Regions from separate parts of the Photobacterium leiognathi genome, predicted to be linked through region 2. Evidence: predicted binding sites of a transcription regulator. Region 2 holds the regulator's gene; each other region holds the start of a gene.
The links. Region 2 encodes PurR, which represses purine synthesis genes. Its sites were predicted from a motif close to TNANGNAAACGTTTNCNTNA; they were not measured.

Region 1 (3,626 bases), 550 kb from region 2:
CTTAGCGTCGCCGCCAAAACGTTGTGCAGCTTGCTGACGTAGTGCTTCGATTTCTTGATCGATAAGTGCAGCAGGAACAGTGATGTCGTTTTGCTCAACAAGACCGTTAAGAACTTGATCTTTAATACGACCTTTAACAGCTTGCTTAAGCTCACGCTCCATGTTCTTACGAACTTCAGCTTTAAGACCTTCAACAGAACCGTCTTCAACGCCGAACTTAGCAACGAACTCTTCAGTTAGTTCTGGAAGCTCTTGAGCTTCAACTTTGTGAAGCTTGATAGCGAATGCTGCAGCTTTACCTTTTAGGTTTTCTGCGTGGTATTCTTCTGGGAAAGTCACTTCTACAGTGAACTCGTCGCCAGCTTTCTTACCTACGATGCCATCTTCGAAACCAGGGATCATACGACCTTGGCCCATAGCTAGTGCGAAACCTTCAGCTTTACCGCCTTCGAACTCTTCACCGTCGATAGTACCAACGAAGTCGATAGTTACACGGCTGTTAGCGTCAGCTGCTGCTTCTACTTCTGCCCATGTAGCTTGTTGCTTACGTAGCGTTTCTAGCATTGTGTCAACGTCAGCTTCAGTTACTTCTACAACTGGCTTCTCAACAACAACTTTGTCTAGACCTTGAAGAGCGATCTCTGAGAATACTTCAAAAGTTGCTTTGAATACTAGATCTTTACCTTCAGCGATTTCTACTGGAGTGAAAGTAGGTGCGCCTGCTGGGTTAATTTTTTCTTTAACGATAGCTTCGATAAAGTGGCGGTGCATAACTTCACCTAGGATGTCTTGACGTACAGATGCACCAAACATTTTAGCAACCATCTTAAGTGGTGCTTTACCTGGGCGGAAACCGTCGAAACGACGAGTCTTAGCAATTTTCTTTAGCTCAGCTGTTACTGCATCTTCGATGTTTGCAGCAGGAACAGTGATAGTTAGTTGGCGTTCTAGGCCTTCAGTGGTTTCAACGGTAACTTGCATTATATTTAACCTCAAAACTTACTCAGTTCTCTGAGTGATGTTGCCGAACAGCCATTTACTGACGGTGGCATCCTTTTCGTGTTACGGCTCATAAACCATAACGCCTAAATTCTTTTACTTTATTTCTAAACTGTCAGAGATGTTCATTCAACCTAGAAATTAAAGCGCGTCATTATAACGACACACAAACGTGCCGTCGAGGTTCGATAGACTAAACTGCTATCTCGCTCTACAACTGAAACACAAGATAGGGGCTAGATTGAGCATTTCAAGGGGGAAAGAGAAAATAATCAGTCTAATATGCGATTTTTGTGTTCAAATGTTGGAAAAACAGCCTATTTGATGCATTTTTTGAATGATAGGTGCGTAACAAAGCAAATGCTAGGTAATAAGACAATAAGCTAAAAACGATATTGTGAAATGGAAGAATTAAACTATGAATGTAAACAAGAAGAGCTTTAATAGAGAAGGAAATGGCACGCCCTGCAGGATTCGAACCTGCGACCACATCCTTAGAAGGGACGTGCTCTATCCAGCTGAGCTAAGGGCGCATCATTGATGTAACGTGAAGTTACGAGGTCGGATTATACGGAGCAAAAAGCTTAGGTCAATACGTTTACTTTATTTTTCATGATTTAAGACATCAACCGATTAAAGTTAAATCAATCTGTTTTAATTTCGATTTTTCCTACCTAATATCATTAACCCCTCCCCCTCTTTCTATTAAACGGATATTCAATTGCCCATCAAATACACACGAGTAATACAAGAAAAGCAAACGTTTGCGCTATAGCTAATATCATCTTTTTCTGACACAATATCTCCATTATGCTCAGCCAATATAAAAAGGATCACCATGACCGCTCAAATTATTGATGGGAAATTGATCTCCCAAACAGTTAGACAGGAAGTTGCTGCGAGAGTTAAAGCTCGTGTTGATGCAGGTCTTCGTGCGCCAGGCTTAGCTGTCGTACTTGTAGGACAAGATCCTGCTTCTCAAATTTATGTCGGCAGTAAACGTAAAGCCTGTGAAGAAGTTGGGTTCGTGTCAAAATCCTTTGATTTACCTGCAACATCAACAGAAGAAGAGTTACTACTTCTTATTGATGAGCTCAACCTTGATCCCATTATCGATGGCATCTTGGTGCAATTGCCGTTACCAGCAGGCATGGATAGCACCCGTATTTTAGAGCGTATTGATCCTGAAAAAGATGTTGATGGTTTCCACCCATATAATGTAGGTCGTTTAAGCCAACGCATACCTAAACTACGTTCATGTACGCCTAAAGGCGTAATGACACTGTTAGAGCGCTATAATATTCAGGTGCGCGGCAAAGAAGCAGTAATTGTTGGTGCTTCTAATATTGTTGGTCGCCCAATGACACTTGAATTATTGTTAGGTGGCGCAACAACAACAACCTGTCACCGATTTACACAAGATCTTGAAAGCCATGTTCGTCGCGCTGATATTCTTGTGGTTGCGGTAGGTAAGCCTAACTTTATTCCAGGATCATGGATCAAAGAAGGTGCAACGGTGATTGATGTTGGCATTAACCGATTAAAAACAGGTAAGCTTTGTGGTGATGTAGAATTTGATGTTGCAAGCCAAAGAGCAAAACACATCACACCAGTACCTGGTGGTGTAGGACCAATGACAGTGGCAACCCTCATTGAAAATACAATGTTGGCCTGTGAACAATTTCACGCTGAATAATATAAATAAGAGCAATAGTAATATTGCTCTTTTCTTTTAAATCACGTTCAAATATCTTTTACTGCTTAATATCTATTATCAGATATAATTAAGGCATATTAATTCTTTATTTTTATATATTTGTTTTTCTGATAAGTCTGAGATATCAATGCTGTATTTTTACGCTTCTTTTTAATTACATTCTGTATTTTATTTTCGTCTTTATCCTTGGCAAGTAACCAAGATATACATATTAATAAAAATATAACCAAGCCTAATGATAATAAAGCATTAGTGGTTTTTAATGTTGGTGTAGATCTTTCTGGTATCGAGCAACCAGCAAACATAGCGGCGCAATCTATTGAAAAAATGGCTGCATCATTACAAACAATGGCTAAGCACCCTAACCTTACACCAGAGCAACAAGCCGCTACTATTGATACATTTAAGCATATTGATACATTAGCACAAACATTTAACCAATCTGTTGCTGCACTACCTAAAGCTGTCGCTCAAACTAGCACACCTATTATCACCGCATCTAAATCGATCATGAGTGATATTAAACTTTATACTATTTTATTTTTTGTACTTATTATAATACTGATCGTTTTAGCTCTTATCGCTATATATTATTTCGTCCTTTCTCCTGTTAAAAATATTCTCCTAGAAACAACAGGAAAACTTAACCATATGGCAGATGCATTAGAAACCACTGCTAATTTAGTCCATGAAAGTAATCAATTTCATCGTGAAATACTCAACAGTATTCACCATTATGAAAAGCAGCAAAAAGAACATAGCAAACAAGAATCACTGACTCAGCAATAATAAAATGTATGGTCCGCCCCGTTATTGCAACTACAATATTAGTAATAACGGAGTTGCGCTAATGTATTCGGAGTCAAAATTAGGCATATTAATGTCCTAGCTCCACGATGATATCCGCGAC
Region 2 (3,626 bases):
GTCTTTTTCTGCGGCTTCCAAGGAATACCTACCTTGTGCAACGATCTTTTCAGGTTCGTCCCACCAGTTATCTGGTATTGCGTAGTGCTTGGTTACAACAGGGAACCCACGTTTTTTGTAAACGTAAGGCTCCAAGCCAGCTTGTTTGAATTCCTTTTCGGTTTCAGCGTTTGCTCGTAAATGAAGTTTATCATTCACAACTAATGCAAACATTGTATCACCAGCAAAAATGCCAAAACCGCCAAACATCGACCGTGATTTTACAGATCCAAAATGGTCAAATAATTTTAATGAATCTTTTAATATTGGTTTATCCATGCTTCTACTCGGTGAAAAAAATATGAGTGTCACCTAAACATCAAGAGCGAGGAATTAGATTAATTAATCTTCACATTAGGCTTGTCAATATATTGTTAAAATAAATGTCATTATATTGGCGGCCTAATTATAATCCTTCGGTAACTCCGCTACCATGAATTAAAAAATTAATTTTTAGGCCGGAAGTTTTGCGTCTTAATCTTTCAATTAATTTGCCTGTTCGTGACTATATAAAGTTATATTAAATATTAGTTTTAATATTAAATCCAAGCTCTCAAAAGTGTGATATTGCTTCAGGTAATTGTTCTTATCTTATGGTGAGCATAAATCTTTTTTAAAAAAGTAAAAAAAAGCCAACAAGTTAAACTTATCGGCTTTTTCTAAACTTACCAAGGTCAATCTCGTTAGTTGAGATCTTTAACCGACTTTCTCGCAACAAGCTCTGGTGTCATTTCAAAAGTTTGACGAGCGTGATTCTTGTCTTTAACACGATCTAGCAAAATTTCCACTGCAGTTTTACCTAAACGACGCTTAGGCTGGTGGATTGTTGTTAGTGGCGGTGCAAAGTACGGTGCAAGGTCAATGTTGTCGTAACCAATGATAGAGATATCATCAGGAATACGTAGGCCTGCTTGCTCAAAGGTACTGATCATTGCCATTGCCATGATGTCGTTGAAACAGAAGATAGCAGTAGGGCGCTCTTTCATTGCAATGAACTTTTTCGCCGCTTCAACCGCTGATTCACACTCGAAGTCACCTTCAAGTAGCCAATCTTCATTAACGCTTAAGTCTGCTTCGGCCATTGCTTTACGGAAACCTTTTAGGCGCTCATGACAAGTAGACTTATCACCTTGACCTGATAGACAGCCAATTTTCTTATGGCCGTTATCGATAAAGTGTTTAGTCGCAATATAGCCGCCAGTTTCAGCGTTATCTTGAATATTGTCTGTATGTGGCTTATCTGGGCCCCAGTCCATGATAACCATTGGCAGATCGTTTTGACGCTCTAGTAGTTCAAGTAGCTTTTGATCAAGATCGCTACACATTACCAGTAGGCCATCAACACGCTTTTCTGCCAGCATGCGTAGGTAATCACGTTGTTTTTCAAGATTGCCTTCAGTGTTACATAGGATCAGGGTGTAACCTGCGCCGTAACAATACTCTTCAACGCCATGTACAACTTCAGCAAAAAATGGGTTGGTTGATTTTGTTACCAACATACCAATGGTACGAGTTGTATTACATTTTAAGCTTCGCGCTACAGCACTTGGTGCGTAGTTAAGCTCATCTACCGCAGCCAGCACTTTTTTCTGTGTTGCTTCTGCAACAAAGCGTGTTTTATTGATCACGTGTGACACAGTTGTGGTTGATACACCTGCCATACGTGCAACGTCTTTAATGGTTGCCATATTTATTCTTCTAATTATGGTCAGATAGAGATCTGACAAAAGGTTGTGGTACCCAATTGATTAATTACGTAGTAGATGGCTAGTTGAGAGACTAGTAGATATGAAATTCTTTAATTATTAACTACTTAATTATTCAATTTGGCACCGTTTTTATAGAGCACCGCTTATAAACAACTAAAGCCGCAATAAATGCGGCATCAGTGTATCGAAATCTTTATTACAACTTTTACATGTGTAATCGCTTGCGCTCACATTTTACTGTGTGTTTTGCGTTGTGCAATCTTTCTGTTCATCTTGAGTGAAATTATTGATGATAAGTTATAAAAATGCAGGTCGTTGTCACGCTTAATCCGATTTTTATCGCATCCTTACAGTATTAATAACTGACTGGTCATTAAAGAATAGGATGATTTGCTGACAAAATATAAGGGTAGTTTTCTATAGGGTGGGTATGCACAGTAACAGGCCAACCATACAGTGATTCTACGACTTCAGCAGTGAGTACTTGTGACGGTGTACCATCCGCTTTTATTTGCCCATCATTTAAGAAAATCATCCGATCTGTGTATTGCGCTGCAAGGTTTAAATCATGTAATACCACAATAACCGCAGCACCTTGCATTGCCATGTTCTTCGCTATTTGTAAGGTGTGATGTTGATGTGCTAGATCAAGGGCTGATGTTGGTTCATCCAGCATTAAAATACAGTGCTCACCAGCTTGGCTTAATTGGGTTAATACCCGAGCTAAATGGATTCGTTGTTTTTCACCGCCAGAAAGCGTCGGGTAAAGCCTATCTGCAAGGTTTTCGACATCCACATAATCCATTATCATCTGTGTCACAGACTTAAGCTGTGGTGACGTTAGTTGTAACGGGATTGCGCCTAACTCCACCACTTCTTTTGCTGTAAACGCAAAAGAAAGTGCACTGTGTTGCGGCAGTATGCCTAAATGTTTAGCCAGTGTAGCTCTGTCCCATGATGATAATGGTTGCCCGAAAAAAGAGACGTCTCCAGATTCAGGTGTTACTTCGCCACAGAGTACTTTTAATAAGGTACTTTTCCCTGCGCCATTGGGGCCTAAAAGGGCAGTGACTTCGCCTGAATGAATATCTAAATCTAGATCATCTAATAAGATTTTATTGCCGTAACGAAGTTTGAGGTTTCTTGCTTGAATAACGCTGGTTGTATTTAGAGAAGTGTTATTTTGAGAACTGTTTTCTGTCGAACTAAGTAAATCAATATCAATGGCAGTTGCTGTCATGAAATGTGCCTCTTTTGAGCGCTAAGTAAATAGATAAAGAAAGGCGCACCTAAAATAGCGGTGATAATGCCAACGGGTAATTCTTGTGGTGAAAAAGCGCTACGGGCGATCATATCTGCAACTAATAAAATTAAGCCGCCTAATAGGGCTGAAATAGGCAATAAAGTTTTATGATTTGGACCTGTCAGCATACGTCCGACATGAGGGATGACTAAGCCGATAAATCCGATAGGGCCACAAATAGACACGGTAATGCCAACACCAGCCGCACAGACAATAATAAGATTACGTTTTAAGTGCTGAGTATTGACGCCCATGTGTCTGGCTTCTGCTTCACCTAATAAGAACGCATTCAAGTTATTACAATGGCGATAACAGTAGCTAAATAGTAACGCTAAAGTACAGTAGGCAAGAAGGATCCCAGACCACGTAGCGCCAGCCAGTGAGCCCATTGACCACAGTGATAAATCACGCAGTGCCTCATCATCAGCAACATAGTTAAGTAAGCCTAATCCTGCTGCTGAAATTGCGGTAATCGCAACCCCAGCTAGTAGCATGATCATCACTGATGTGCCGTTTTTATCTGTGCCTAAGCGGTAAACCATAACTGTGCTAATTGCACCACCAATAAACGCAAA
Region 3 (3,626 bases), 1.2 Mb from region 2:
AGGTAAAACAGGTGACGGTGGTGTTCAGCTTATCGCACATGACACTGCGCTATGGATTTCAGCCATTTCATTAATCGTGACCATTGGCTTAAGTGTGTTTGCCAAAGGCATCTTAAAATTAGTACCGATTGTAGGTGGTATTACTTCAGGATATTTAGCAAGTTTAGCATTCGGTGTGGTGGACTTTACCCCGGTGCATAATGCAAGTTGGTTAGCACTTCCTAACTTCACTTTCCCTGAGTTTAATATTAACGCTGTCCTTTTCATGATCCCTGTTGCCATTGCACCTGCAGTTGAGCACGTGGGCGACATGCTAGCGATTTCCAACGTAACAGGTAAAGACTACCTGAAAAAGCCAGGCCTGCACCGTACAATGGCTGGTGACGGTATTGCGACGATTGCAGCCTCTATGGTGGGCGCACCGCCTAATACTACTTACTCTGAAGTAACGGGTGCGGTAATGCTAACGAAAGCATTTAATCCTGTGATCATGACATGGGCGGCAATTACTGCATTAGTATTAGCGTTCGTAGGTAAATTAGGCGCAATGCTACAAACCATCCCTGTGCCTGTAATGGGCGGGATCATGATCTTGCTATTCGGCTCTATAGCAACCGTTGGTCTAAATACACTGATCAAAAACCAAGTCGATTTACACAAAGCCCGTAACCTTGTAATTGTTGCGGTAACACTGGTATTTGGTATTGGTGGGATGGCATTTGGTATTGGTGAGTTCAGCCTGCAAGGTGTGAGCTTATGCGGTATTGTCGCGATTGTTCTTAACCTGATCTTGCCACAAGATTTAGGCGAAAATCATATCGTTGATAATGCGCAAATTGAAGGTACTGAACATCTATAAGTCGCGATGAATTAAGTTAACGTTATTTAACGTTAGCTTATACTGAACTTATCACTTTATAAGCTCTGAATATAAAAAACCGGACATGGCGTCCGGTTTTTATTTAAATCTTGTTTACTAATTACTTAGTACCGAAGATCTTATCGCCTGCATCACCAAGACCAGGAACGATGTAGCCTTTGTCATTTAGCTTCTCATCGATAGCTGCAGTGTATAGCTCAACATCTGGGTGTGCTTTTTCTAATGCTGCAATACCTTCAGGTGCAGCCACTAGTACTAGAACTTTAAATTGCGTACAACCGTGCTCTTTTAAAAGATCTAGTGTCGCAATCATAGAACCACCAGTTGCCAGCATTGGATCAACAACCAGCGCAATACGCTCATCGATGTTTGATGCTAGCTTGTTGAAGTATGGTACAGGCTCAAGTGTTTCTTCATCACGGTAGATACCAACAACACTGATACGTGCACTTGGCATATGTTCAAGTACACCGTCCATCATGCCAAGACCAGCACGAAGAATAGGTACTACCGTCACTTTTTTACCTTTGATTTGGTCGATCTCAACTGGACCGTTCCAACCATCAATGGTCACTTTTTCTGTCTCAAAGTCTGAAGTCGCTTCATATGTCAGTAGGCTACCAACCTCAGTTGCTAACTCACGGAAACGCTTAGTGCTGATGTCACCTTCGCGCATAAGACCAATCTTATGTTTAACCAGTGGGTGCTTTACCTCAACAACCTTCATCTTCTGACTCCCGAGCAAATAAAAAATAAAATCGCATTATTATATACTAAGCCAAACGATTGCTGATAGTAGTAAACGTTTAACTGTTTACTTAATACCCAGTCAAAAAAAATGACGCAAACGTTTTCCTTTAGGCTGTGACTGCTGTTATCATACCCCAGCTTTTTTACTTTAATACGTTGAGGGATCATCTGTGAGCAACAAAAACTCTTCTCTTAGTTACAAAGATGCTGGTGTTGATATCGATGCTGGTAATGCATTAGTAGACCGTATTAAAGGGGTGGTAAAACGTACGCATCGCCCAGAAGTGATGGGGGGAATTGGTGGTTTTGGTGCACTTTGTTCACTACCAACCAAATATAAAGAGCCTGTTTTAGTATCAGGTACTGATGGCGTAGGTACTAAACTTCGCTTAGCTATGGATTTAAATAAGCACGATTCTATCGGTATCGATCTTGTTGCTATGTGTGTTAACGATCTTATTGTTCAAGGTGCAGAGCCTTTGTTCTTCCTTGATTACTACGCGACAGGTAAGCTGGATGTCGATACAGCAGCAAGTGTTGTTACTGGCATTGGTGAAGGCTGTATTCAATCAGGTTGTGCATTGATCGGTGGTGAAACGGCTGAGATGCCAGGTATGTACCACGGTGAAGATTACGATGTTGCTGGTTTCTGTGTCGGTGTGGTTGAAAAAGCCGATATCATTGATGGTTCAAAAGTAACAGCTGGTGATGCTCTTATCGCTGTTGGTTCAAGTGGTCCTCACTCAAACGGTTACTCACTTATCCGTAAGATCATTGAAGTTTCAAACGCTGACTTAAACGAAGAATTAGAAGGTAAAACACTTTCTGATCACCTGTTAACACCAACCAAAATTTACGTAAAATCAACGCTGAAAATGATGGAAAGCTGTGATGTTCACGCGATTTCTCATATAACTGGCGGTGGTTTCTGGGAAAATATCCCACGTGTGCTACCAAAAGGCACAAAAGCTGTTGTTAATGGTGATAGCTGGCAATGGCCTGCTATCTTCAACTGGCTACAAACGGCAGGTAACGTAGAAACTTACGAAATGTACCGCACGTTCAACTGTGGTGTAGGCTTAGTGATTGCCCTACCACAAGCGCAAGCACAACAAGCTATTGATATCCTAAATGCTGAAGGCGAAAATGCATGGCTATTAGGTGAAATTGCCAATGCTGCAGAGAGCGAAGAGCAAGTTGAGATCAAGTAATACCATGAATAATATCGTCGTCCTTATTTCAGGTAGCGGCAGTAATCTTCAAGCGATTATTGACGCATGCAGCAATGGCGTAATTAAAAACAGTCAAATTACTGCTGTGATCTCAAATAAAGAGAATGCGTACGGATTAGAGCGTGCACGTGCTGCCAATATTGAAGCGATACATATCGCGCCTAAACAATATGGCAACCGTGAACAATACGATGATGCTTTGGCTGAACGTATTGAGCAATTCAACCCTGATGTGGTGATCCTTGCTGGTTTTATGCGTATTTTAAGCGGTGATTTTGTCCGTCGCTTTAAAGGGAAAATGTTAAACATTCACCCCTCTTTATTGCCAAAATACCCAGGATTAAATACCCATCAACGTGCGATAGATGCAGGCGATACAGAACATGGTACTAGCGTGCACTTTGTTACAGAAGAGCTCGATGGTGGACCTGTTATTCTTCAAGCAAAAGTCCCTATTTTTGCTAATGATACCGTTGAAGAAGTGACGGCTCGGGTACAAAAGCAAGAACATGCAATTTATCCGCTTGTGACTCAGTGGTTAGCTGAAAAACGCTTAACTATGATCGATGGCAAAGCGGTATTTGATGGTGAAATCCTTCCCCCACAAGGCTACGCTGCCCAATAAAAACAAAAGGCGATCTGATGATCGCCTTTTCTCTTTCTGCTTATCGCATTTCAGTCATATCGATTACTGAATGACTCAGCTATTTGTCTTCAACCACCAGCTGATTAAATACTGGCTCACCAAAATGGAAAACAATAAA
Region 4 (3,626 bases), 1.1 Mb from region 2:
CGAACTCATGGCATCCAGATGACTGGAGTGAAAACAGCCCATGGATGCGTATGTTCCGAAATGCGCGTGTTAACATTGGTTAATAATCACCAATGAATAATGATAAAACCGCTCTGTTATGGGCGGTTTTTTATTCTACATGAATAAATATTGGGTGATTAATCTCGTAATTGATAAGAATCACATTAAGAAATGAAAAGAGACGGTTATAATTGCGGGAATAGAATGTAATAGAAATACTATTACCCAAAAGGAATGAGTTATGGGGCAGGATATTCCCACACCAACGCGTTTACGTGTTGCATCGAAAGTGCTTTCACTGCTTGTCGCATTGAGCCTTTTCCGTCAGGCTGATTTATTTAAGCATCTCTTTAGCGACTCACTAATCGCTATCGTCCCTGATATTATCCTTCTTCTTGTTTTCATCTCTGGTGTACTGGCTTGTATTGGATTATTCAAAGAAGCGAAATGGGGTTTTATCCCGCTGTATTTTTACATTCCAGCGACCACAATGTTTATGAAATTAAGCCTGATTCCATATTTGCCTGATTTGATCTCTATTGCTTATCGTGGACACATGATCTTAGCAATAAATAGCTTAGTGTTAATTTATTCTGTTTTTCTATTATTACGAAGAATGGATAGAAACCTGATATACGAAGTTTAAAGAGACTTAAATTTAGAGATGGGATCTGTAATAATGAGTTTAATTAAATCAGTTGGTTGAAAGTAATTTTATGACTTCAGCTATGTAAAGGATGATGATGATGAAAAAGATTGAAGCCATTATTAAGCCATTTAAGCTTGATGACGTGCGTGAAGCACTAGCAGAAGTGGGTATTACTGGCATGACTGTTTCTGAAGTGAAAGGATTTGGACGTCAGAAAGGGCATACCGAGCTATACCGTGGTGCTGAATACATGGTTGATTTTCTACCTAAAGTAAAAATTGAAATTGTTGTGTGCGACGAAGTGGCAGAGCAGTGTATTGATACTATCGTAGAAACAGCGCAAACGGGTAAGATTGGTGATGGTAAGATCTTCATGTTTGATATTGAGCGCGTAGTACGTATCCGTACGGGTGAAGAAGACGAAGACGCAATCTAATACCATTTACAAGATTTTAAAAAGAGGCATTACATTTATGTAATGCCTCTTTTTATTTGTTCGTATATTGCCTGCAGTGTTAGTTCACATCAGGCATAACAGGGTTATAACGTCCTGGTTTGTAATTCATCGCAAGCACAAGGTTTAGCATTACAGCACCGAGAATAGATAACAGTAAAATAGTTGGACTGACAAAGAAGAAAGACGCCACTAAGATACTAATATCAATCGACATTTGGATTTTACCCGCTGAAATACCAAATTTATCTTGAATAAACAGTACCAGTACATTGAACCCGCCCAAACTGGTGTGATGACGAAATAAGATCAGCATACCTAGTCCCATCAATAAGCCACCAATGACAGCGCAATAAATCGGATTTAGCCAGCTGATTGTGAGCACATAATGCATGTTATCAACCATCAGCGAGACAAGCGCACCAGAGAGAATGCTGGTGATAGCAAAGCTTCGTCCCATTCTAAACCATGCCATTAGGTAAAATGGACAGTTCATCAAAAAGTACAGCTTACCAAAAGAGATATCGACAAAATGGGTAAGTAACAACGCAAGGCCCGTGGTGCCTCCCGTTAAAAGCTGACTTTGCTGAAGGAAAAAGATGCCCTGCGCGACAATGAATGTCCCTGTTAAAATCGCCATGAGATTTTCATGCAGAGGATGTTTACTACTACTCAATCCGGATACTCCTTGTAAATAATGGCGCAATAGTAAAAGTTAACGGGAATTTATAAAAGTAATGGGCTGAAATCTATAATTACCTGTTGTAAGTTATCGTTTACATTTTTGTAAATGACTTTGTTTTAAAAAAGCTTGCCTTATTGATAAATTAAAAATCGATTTGTTCAGGTTTTTTGGCATGAAAAAAATTCATGGCGGAATGAAAATAAACTGACATATTCATGAAGAAAAAAATCAATTAGGGCTACCTGATTTAGATCAATTTCTGTAAGATAGACGATAATTCTTAAGCAAGACGAAAACGTTTGCGTCCGCGTGGCGCCTAGCATTGCGATTTTTCAGTTTTTGCTCAAAATGGTATTTAAATTAGCTGAATCAGGAGATACACATGCTAAAGCGCGATATGAATATTGCTGATTATGATGCGGAACTATTTGCGGCGATTCAAGAAGAGACAGCTCGTCAGGAAGAACACATCGAGTTAATCGCTTCTGAAAACTACACCAGCCCGCGCGTGATGGAAGCTCAGGGTTCTCAGCTAACAAACAAGTATGCTGAAGGTTACCCAGGTAAGCGTTACTACGGCGGTTGTGAATTTGTTGATAAAGCAGAGCAACTTGCAATTGATCGTGCTTGCCAACTGTTTGGCGCAGAATATGCGAACGTTCAGCCACACTCTGGTTCACAAGCAAACAATGCTGTTTACATGGCTCTACTGAATGCTGGCGATACCGTATTAGGCATGAGCCTTGCACACGGTGGTCACCTAACACACGGTTCACCAGTAAACTTCTCAGGTAAGTTATACAACGTTATTCCTTACGGTATCGATGAAAACGGTCAAATCGATTACGCAGAAGTTGAAGCTTTAGCGCTTGAGCACAAACCAAAGATGATCATCGGTGGTTTCTCAGCTTACTCTCAAGTTGTTGACTGGAAACGCATGCGTGAAATCGCAGACAAAGTAGGCGCGTACTTCTTCGTTGATATGGCACACGTAGCCGGTCTTATTGCTGCAGGTGTTTACCCGAACCCAGTACCACATGCACACGTTGTGACAACAACAACGCACAAAACACTAGCAGGTCCTCGTGGTGGTTTGATCCTTTCTAACGAAGGTGAAGATCTTTACAAGAAACTGAACTCTGCTGTATTCCCTGGTGGTCAAGGTGGTCCTCTAATGCACGTTATCGCTGCAAAAGCGGTAGCATTTAAAGAAGCAATGGAGCCAGAGTTTAAAGAATACCAAGCACGTGTTGTTGAAAACGCGAAAGTAATGGTTGGTGAATTCCTAGAACGCGGTTACAAGATTGTATCTGGTAGCACAGAAAACCACCTATTCCTTGTTGATTTGATCGACAAAGGCATTACAGGTAAAGAAGCTGATGCTGCACTAGGTGCCGCTAACATCACTGTTAACAAAAACAGCGTACCAAACGATCCACGTAGCCCATTCGTAACATCGGGTATCCGTGTTGGTACACCGTCAATCACTCGTCGTGGTTTCACAGCAGAAGATGCTCGTCAGCTAGCGGGTTGGATGTGTGATGTATTAGATAACATCGATAACGAAACTGTTATTGCTGAAACCAAAGCAAAGGTACTTGATATTTGTAAGCGTCTACCTGTATACGCGTAATACAAATTGAGAATCTAATGGCATAACCTCTGTGTTATGACGATAAAGGCTTACTCTTAGGGTAAGCCTTTTTTAATATTTGTAGATTTTAAGTTACGCACAATAAACCAACTATTAATTGCTTTTTAAGCAGAATTCGTAGAAAAAAAGGGCGAATATTCTCGTTAACGGTTTGAAATAGGTT

Region 1: folD (bifunctional methylenetetrahydrofolate dehydrogenase/methenyltetrahydrofolate cyclohydrolase FolD) is a predicted target of PurR. The motif match lies at 1,752-1,771, and genes of this name have one in related genera.
Region 3: purM (phosphoribosylformylglycinamidine cyclo-ligase) is a predicted target of PurR. The motif match lies at 1,720-1,739, and genes of this name have one in related genera.
Region 4: glyA (serine hydroxymethyltransferase) is a predicted target of PurR. The motif match lies at 2,097-2,116, and genes of this name have one in related genera.

The regions. Positions count from the first base shown of each region.
Region 1 is NZ_CP131601.1:2,413,417-2,417,042, forward strand. It holds gene tig (trigger factor) at 1-981, opposite strand, end outside; tRNA gene Q7674_RS17975 (tRNA-Arg) at 1,456-1,532, opposite strand; gene folD (bifunctional methylenetetrahydrofolate dehydrogenase/methenyltetrahydrofolate cyclohydrolase FolD) at 1,838-2,695, shown strand; gene Q7674_RS17985 (hypothetical protein) at 2,903-3,505, shown strand.
Region 2 is NZ_CP131601.1:1,863,162-1,866,787, reverse strand. It holds gene Q7674_RS15630 (TfoX/Sxy family DNA transformation protein) at 1-318, opposite strand, end outside; cyclic di-GMP riboswitch class I at 455-545, opposite strand; gene purR (HTH-type transcriptional repressor PurR) at 723-1,727, opposite strand; gene Q7674_RS15620 (heme ABC transporter ATP-binding protein) at 2,122-2,988, opposite strand; gene Q7674_RS15615 (FecCD family ABC transporter permease) at 2,985-3,626, opposite strand, start outside.
Region 3 is NZ_CP131601.1:679,396-683,021, reverse strand. It holds gene Q7674_RS10200 (uracil-xanthine permease family protein) at 1-859, shown strand, start outside; gene upp (uracil phosphoribosyltransferase) at 981-1,607, opposite strand; gene purM (phosphoribosylformylglycinamidine cyclo-ligase) at 1,801-2,841, shown strand; gene purN (phosphoribosylglycinamide formyltransferase) at 2,846-3,487, shown strand; gene Q7674_RS10180 (class II glutamine amidotransferase) at 3,567-3,626, opposite strand, start outside.
Region 4 is NZ_CP131601.1:768,485-772,110, forward strand. It holds gene purL (phosphoribosylformylglycinamidine synthase) at 1-83, shown strand, start outside; gene Q7674_RS10730 (hypothetical protein) at 263-667, shown strand; gene glnB (nitrogen regulatory protein P-II) at 768-1,106, shown strand; gene Q7674_RS10740 (YitT family protein) at 1,186-1,800, opposite strand; gene glyA (serine hydroxymethyltransferase) at 2,192-3,442, shown strand.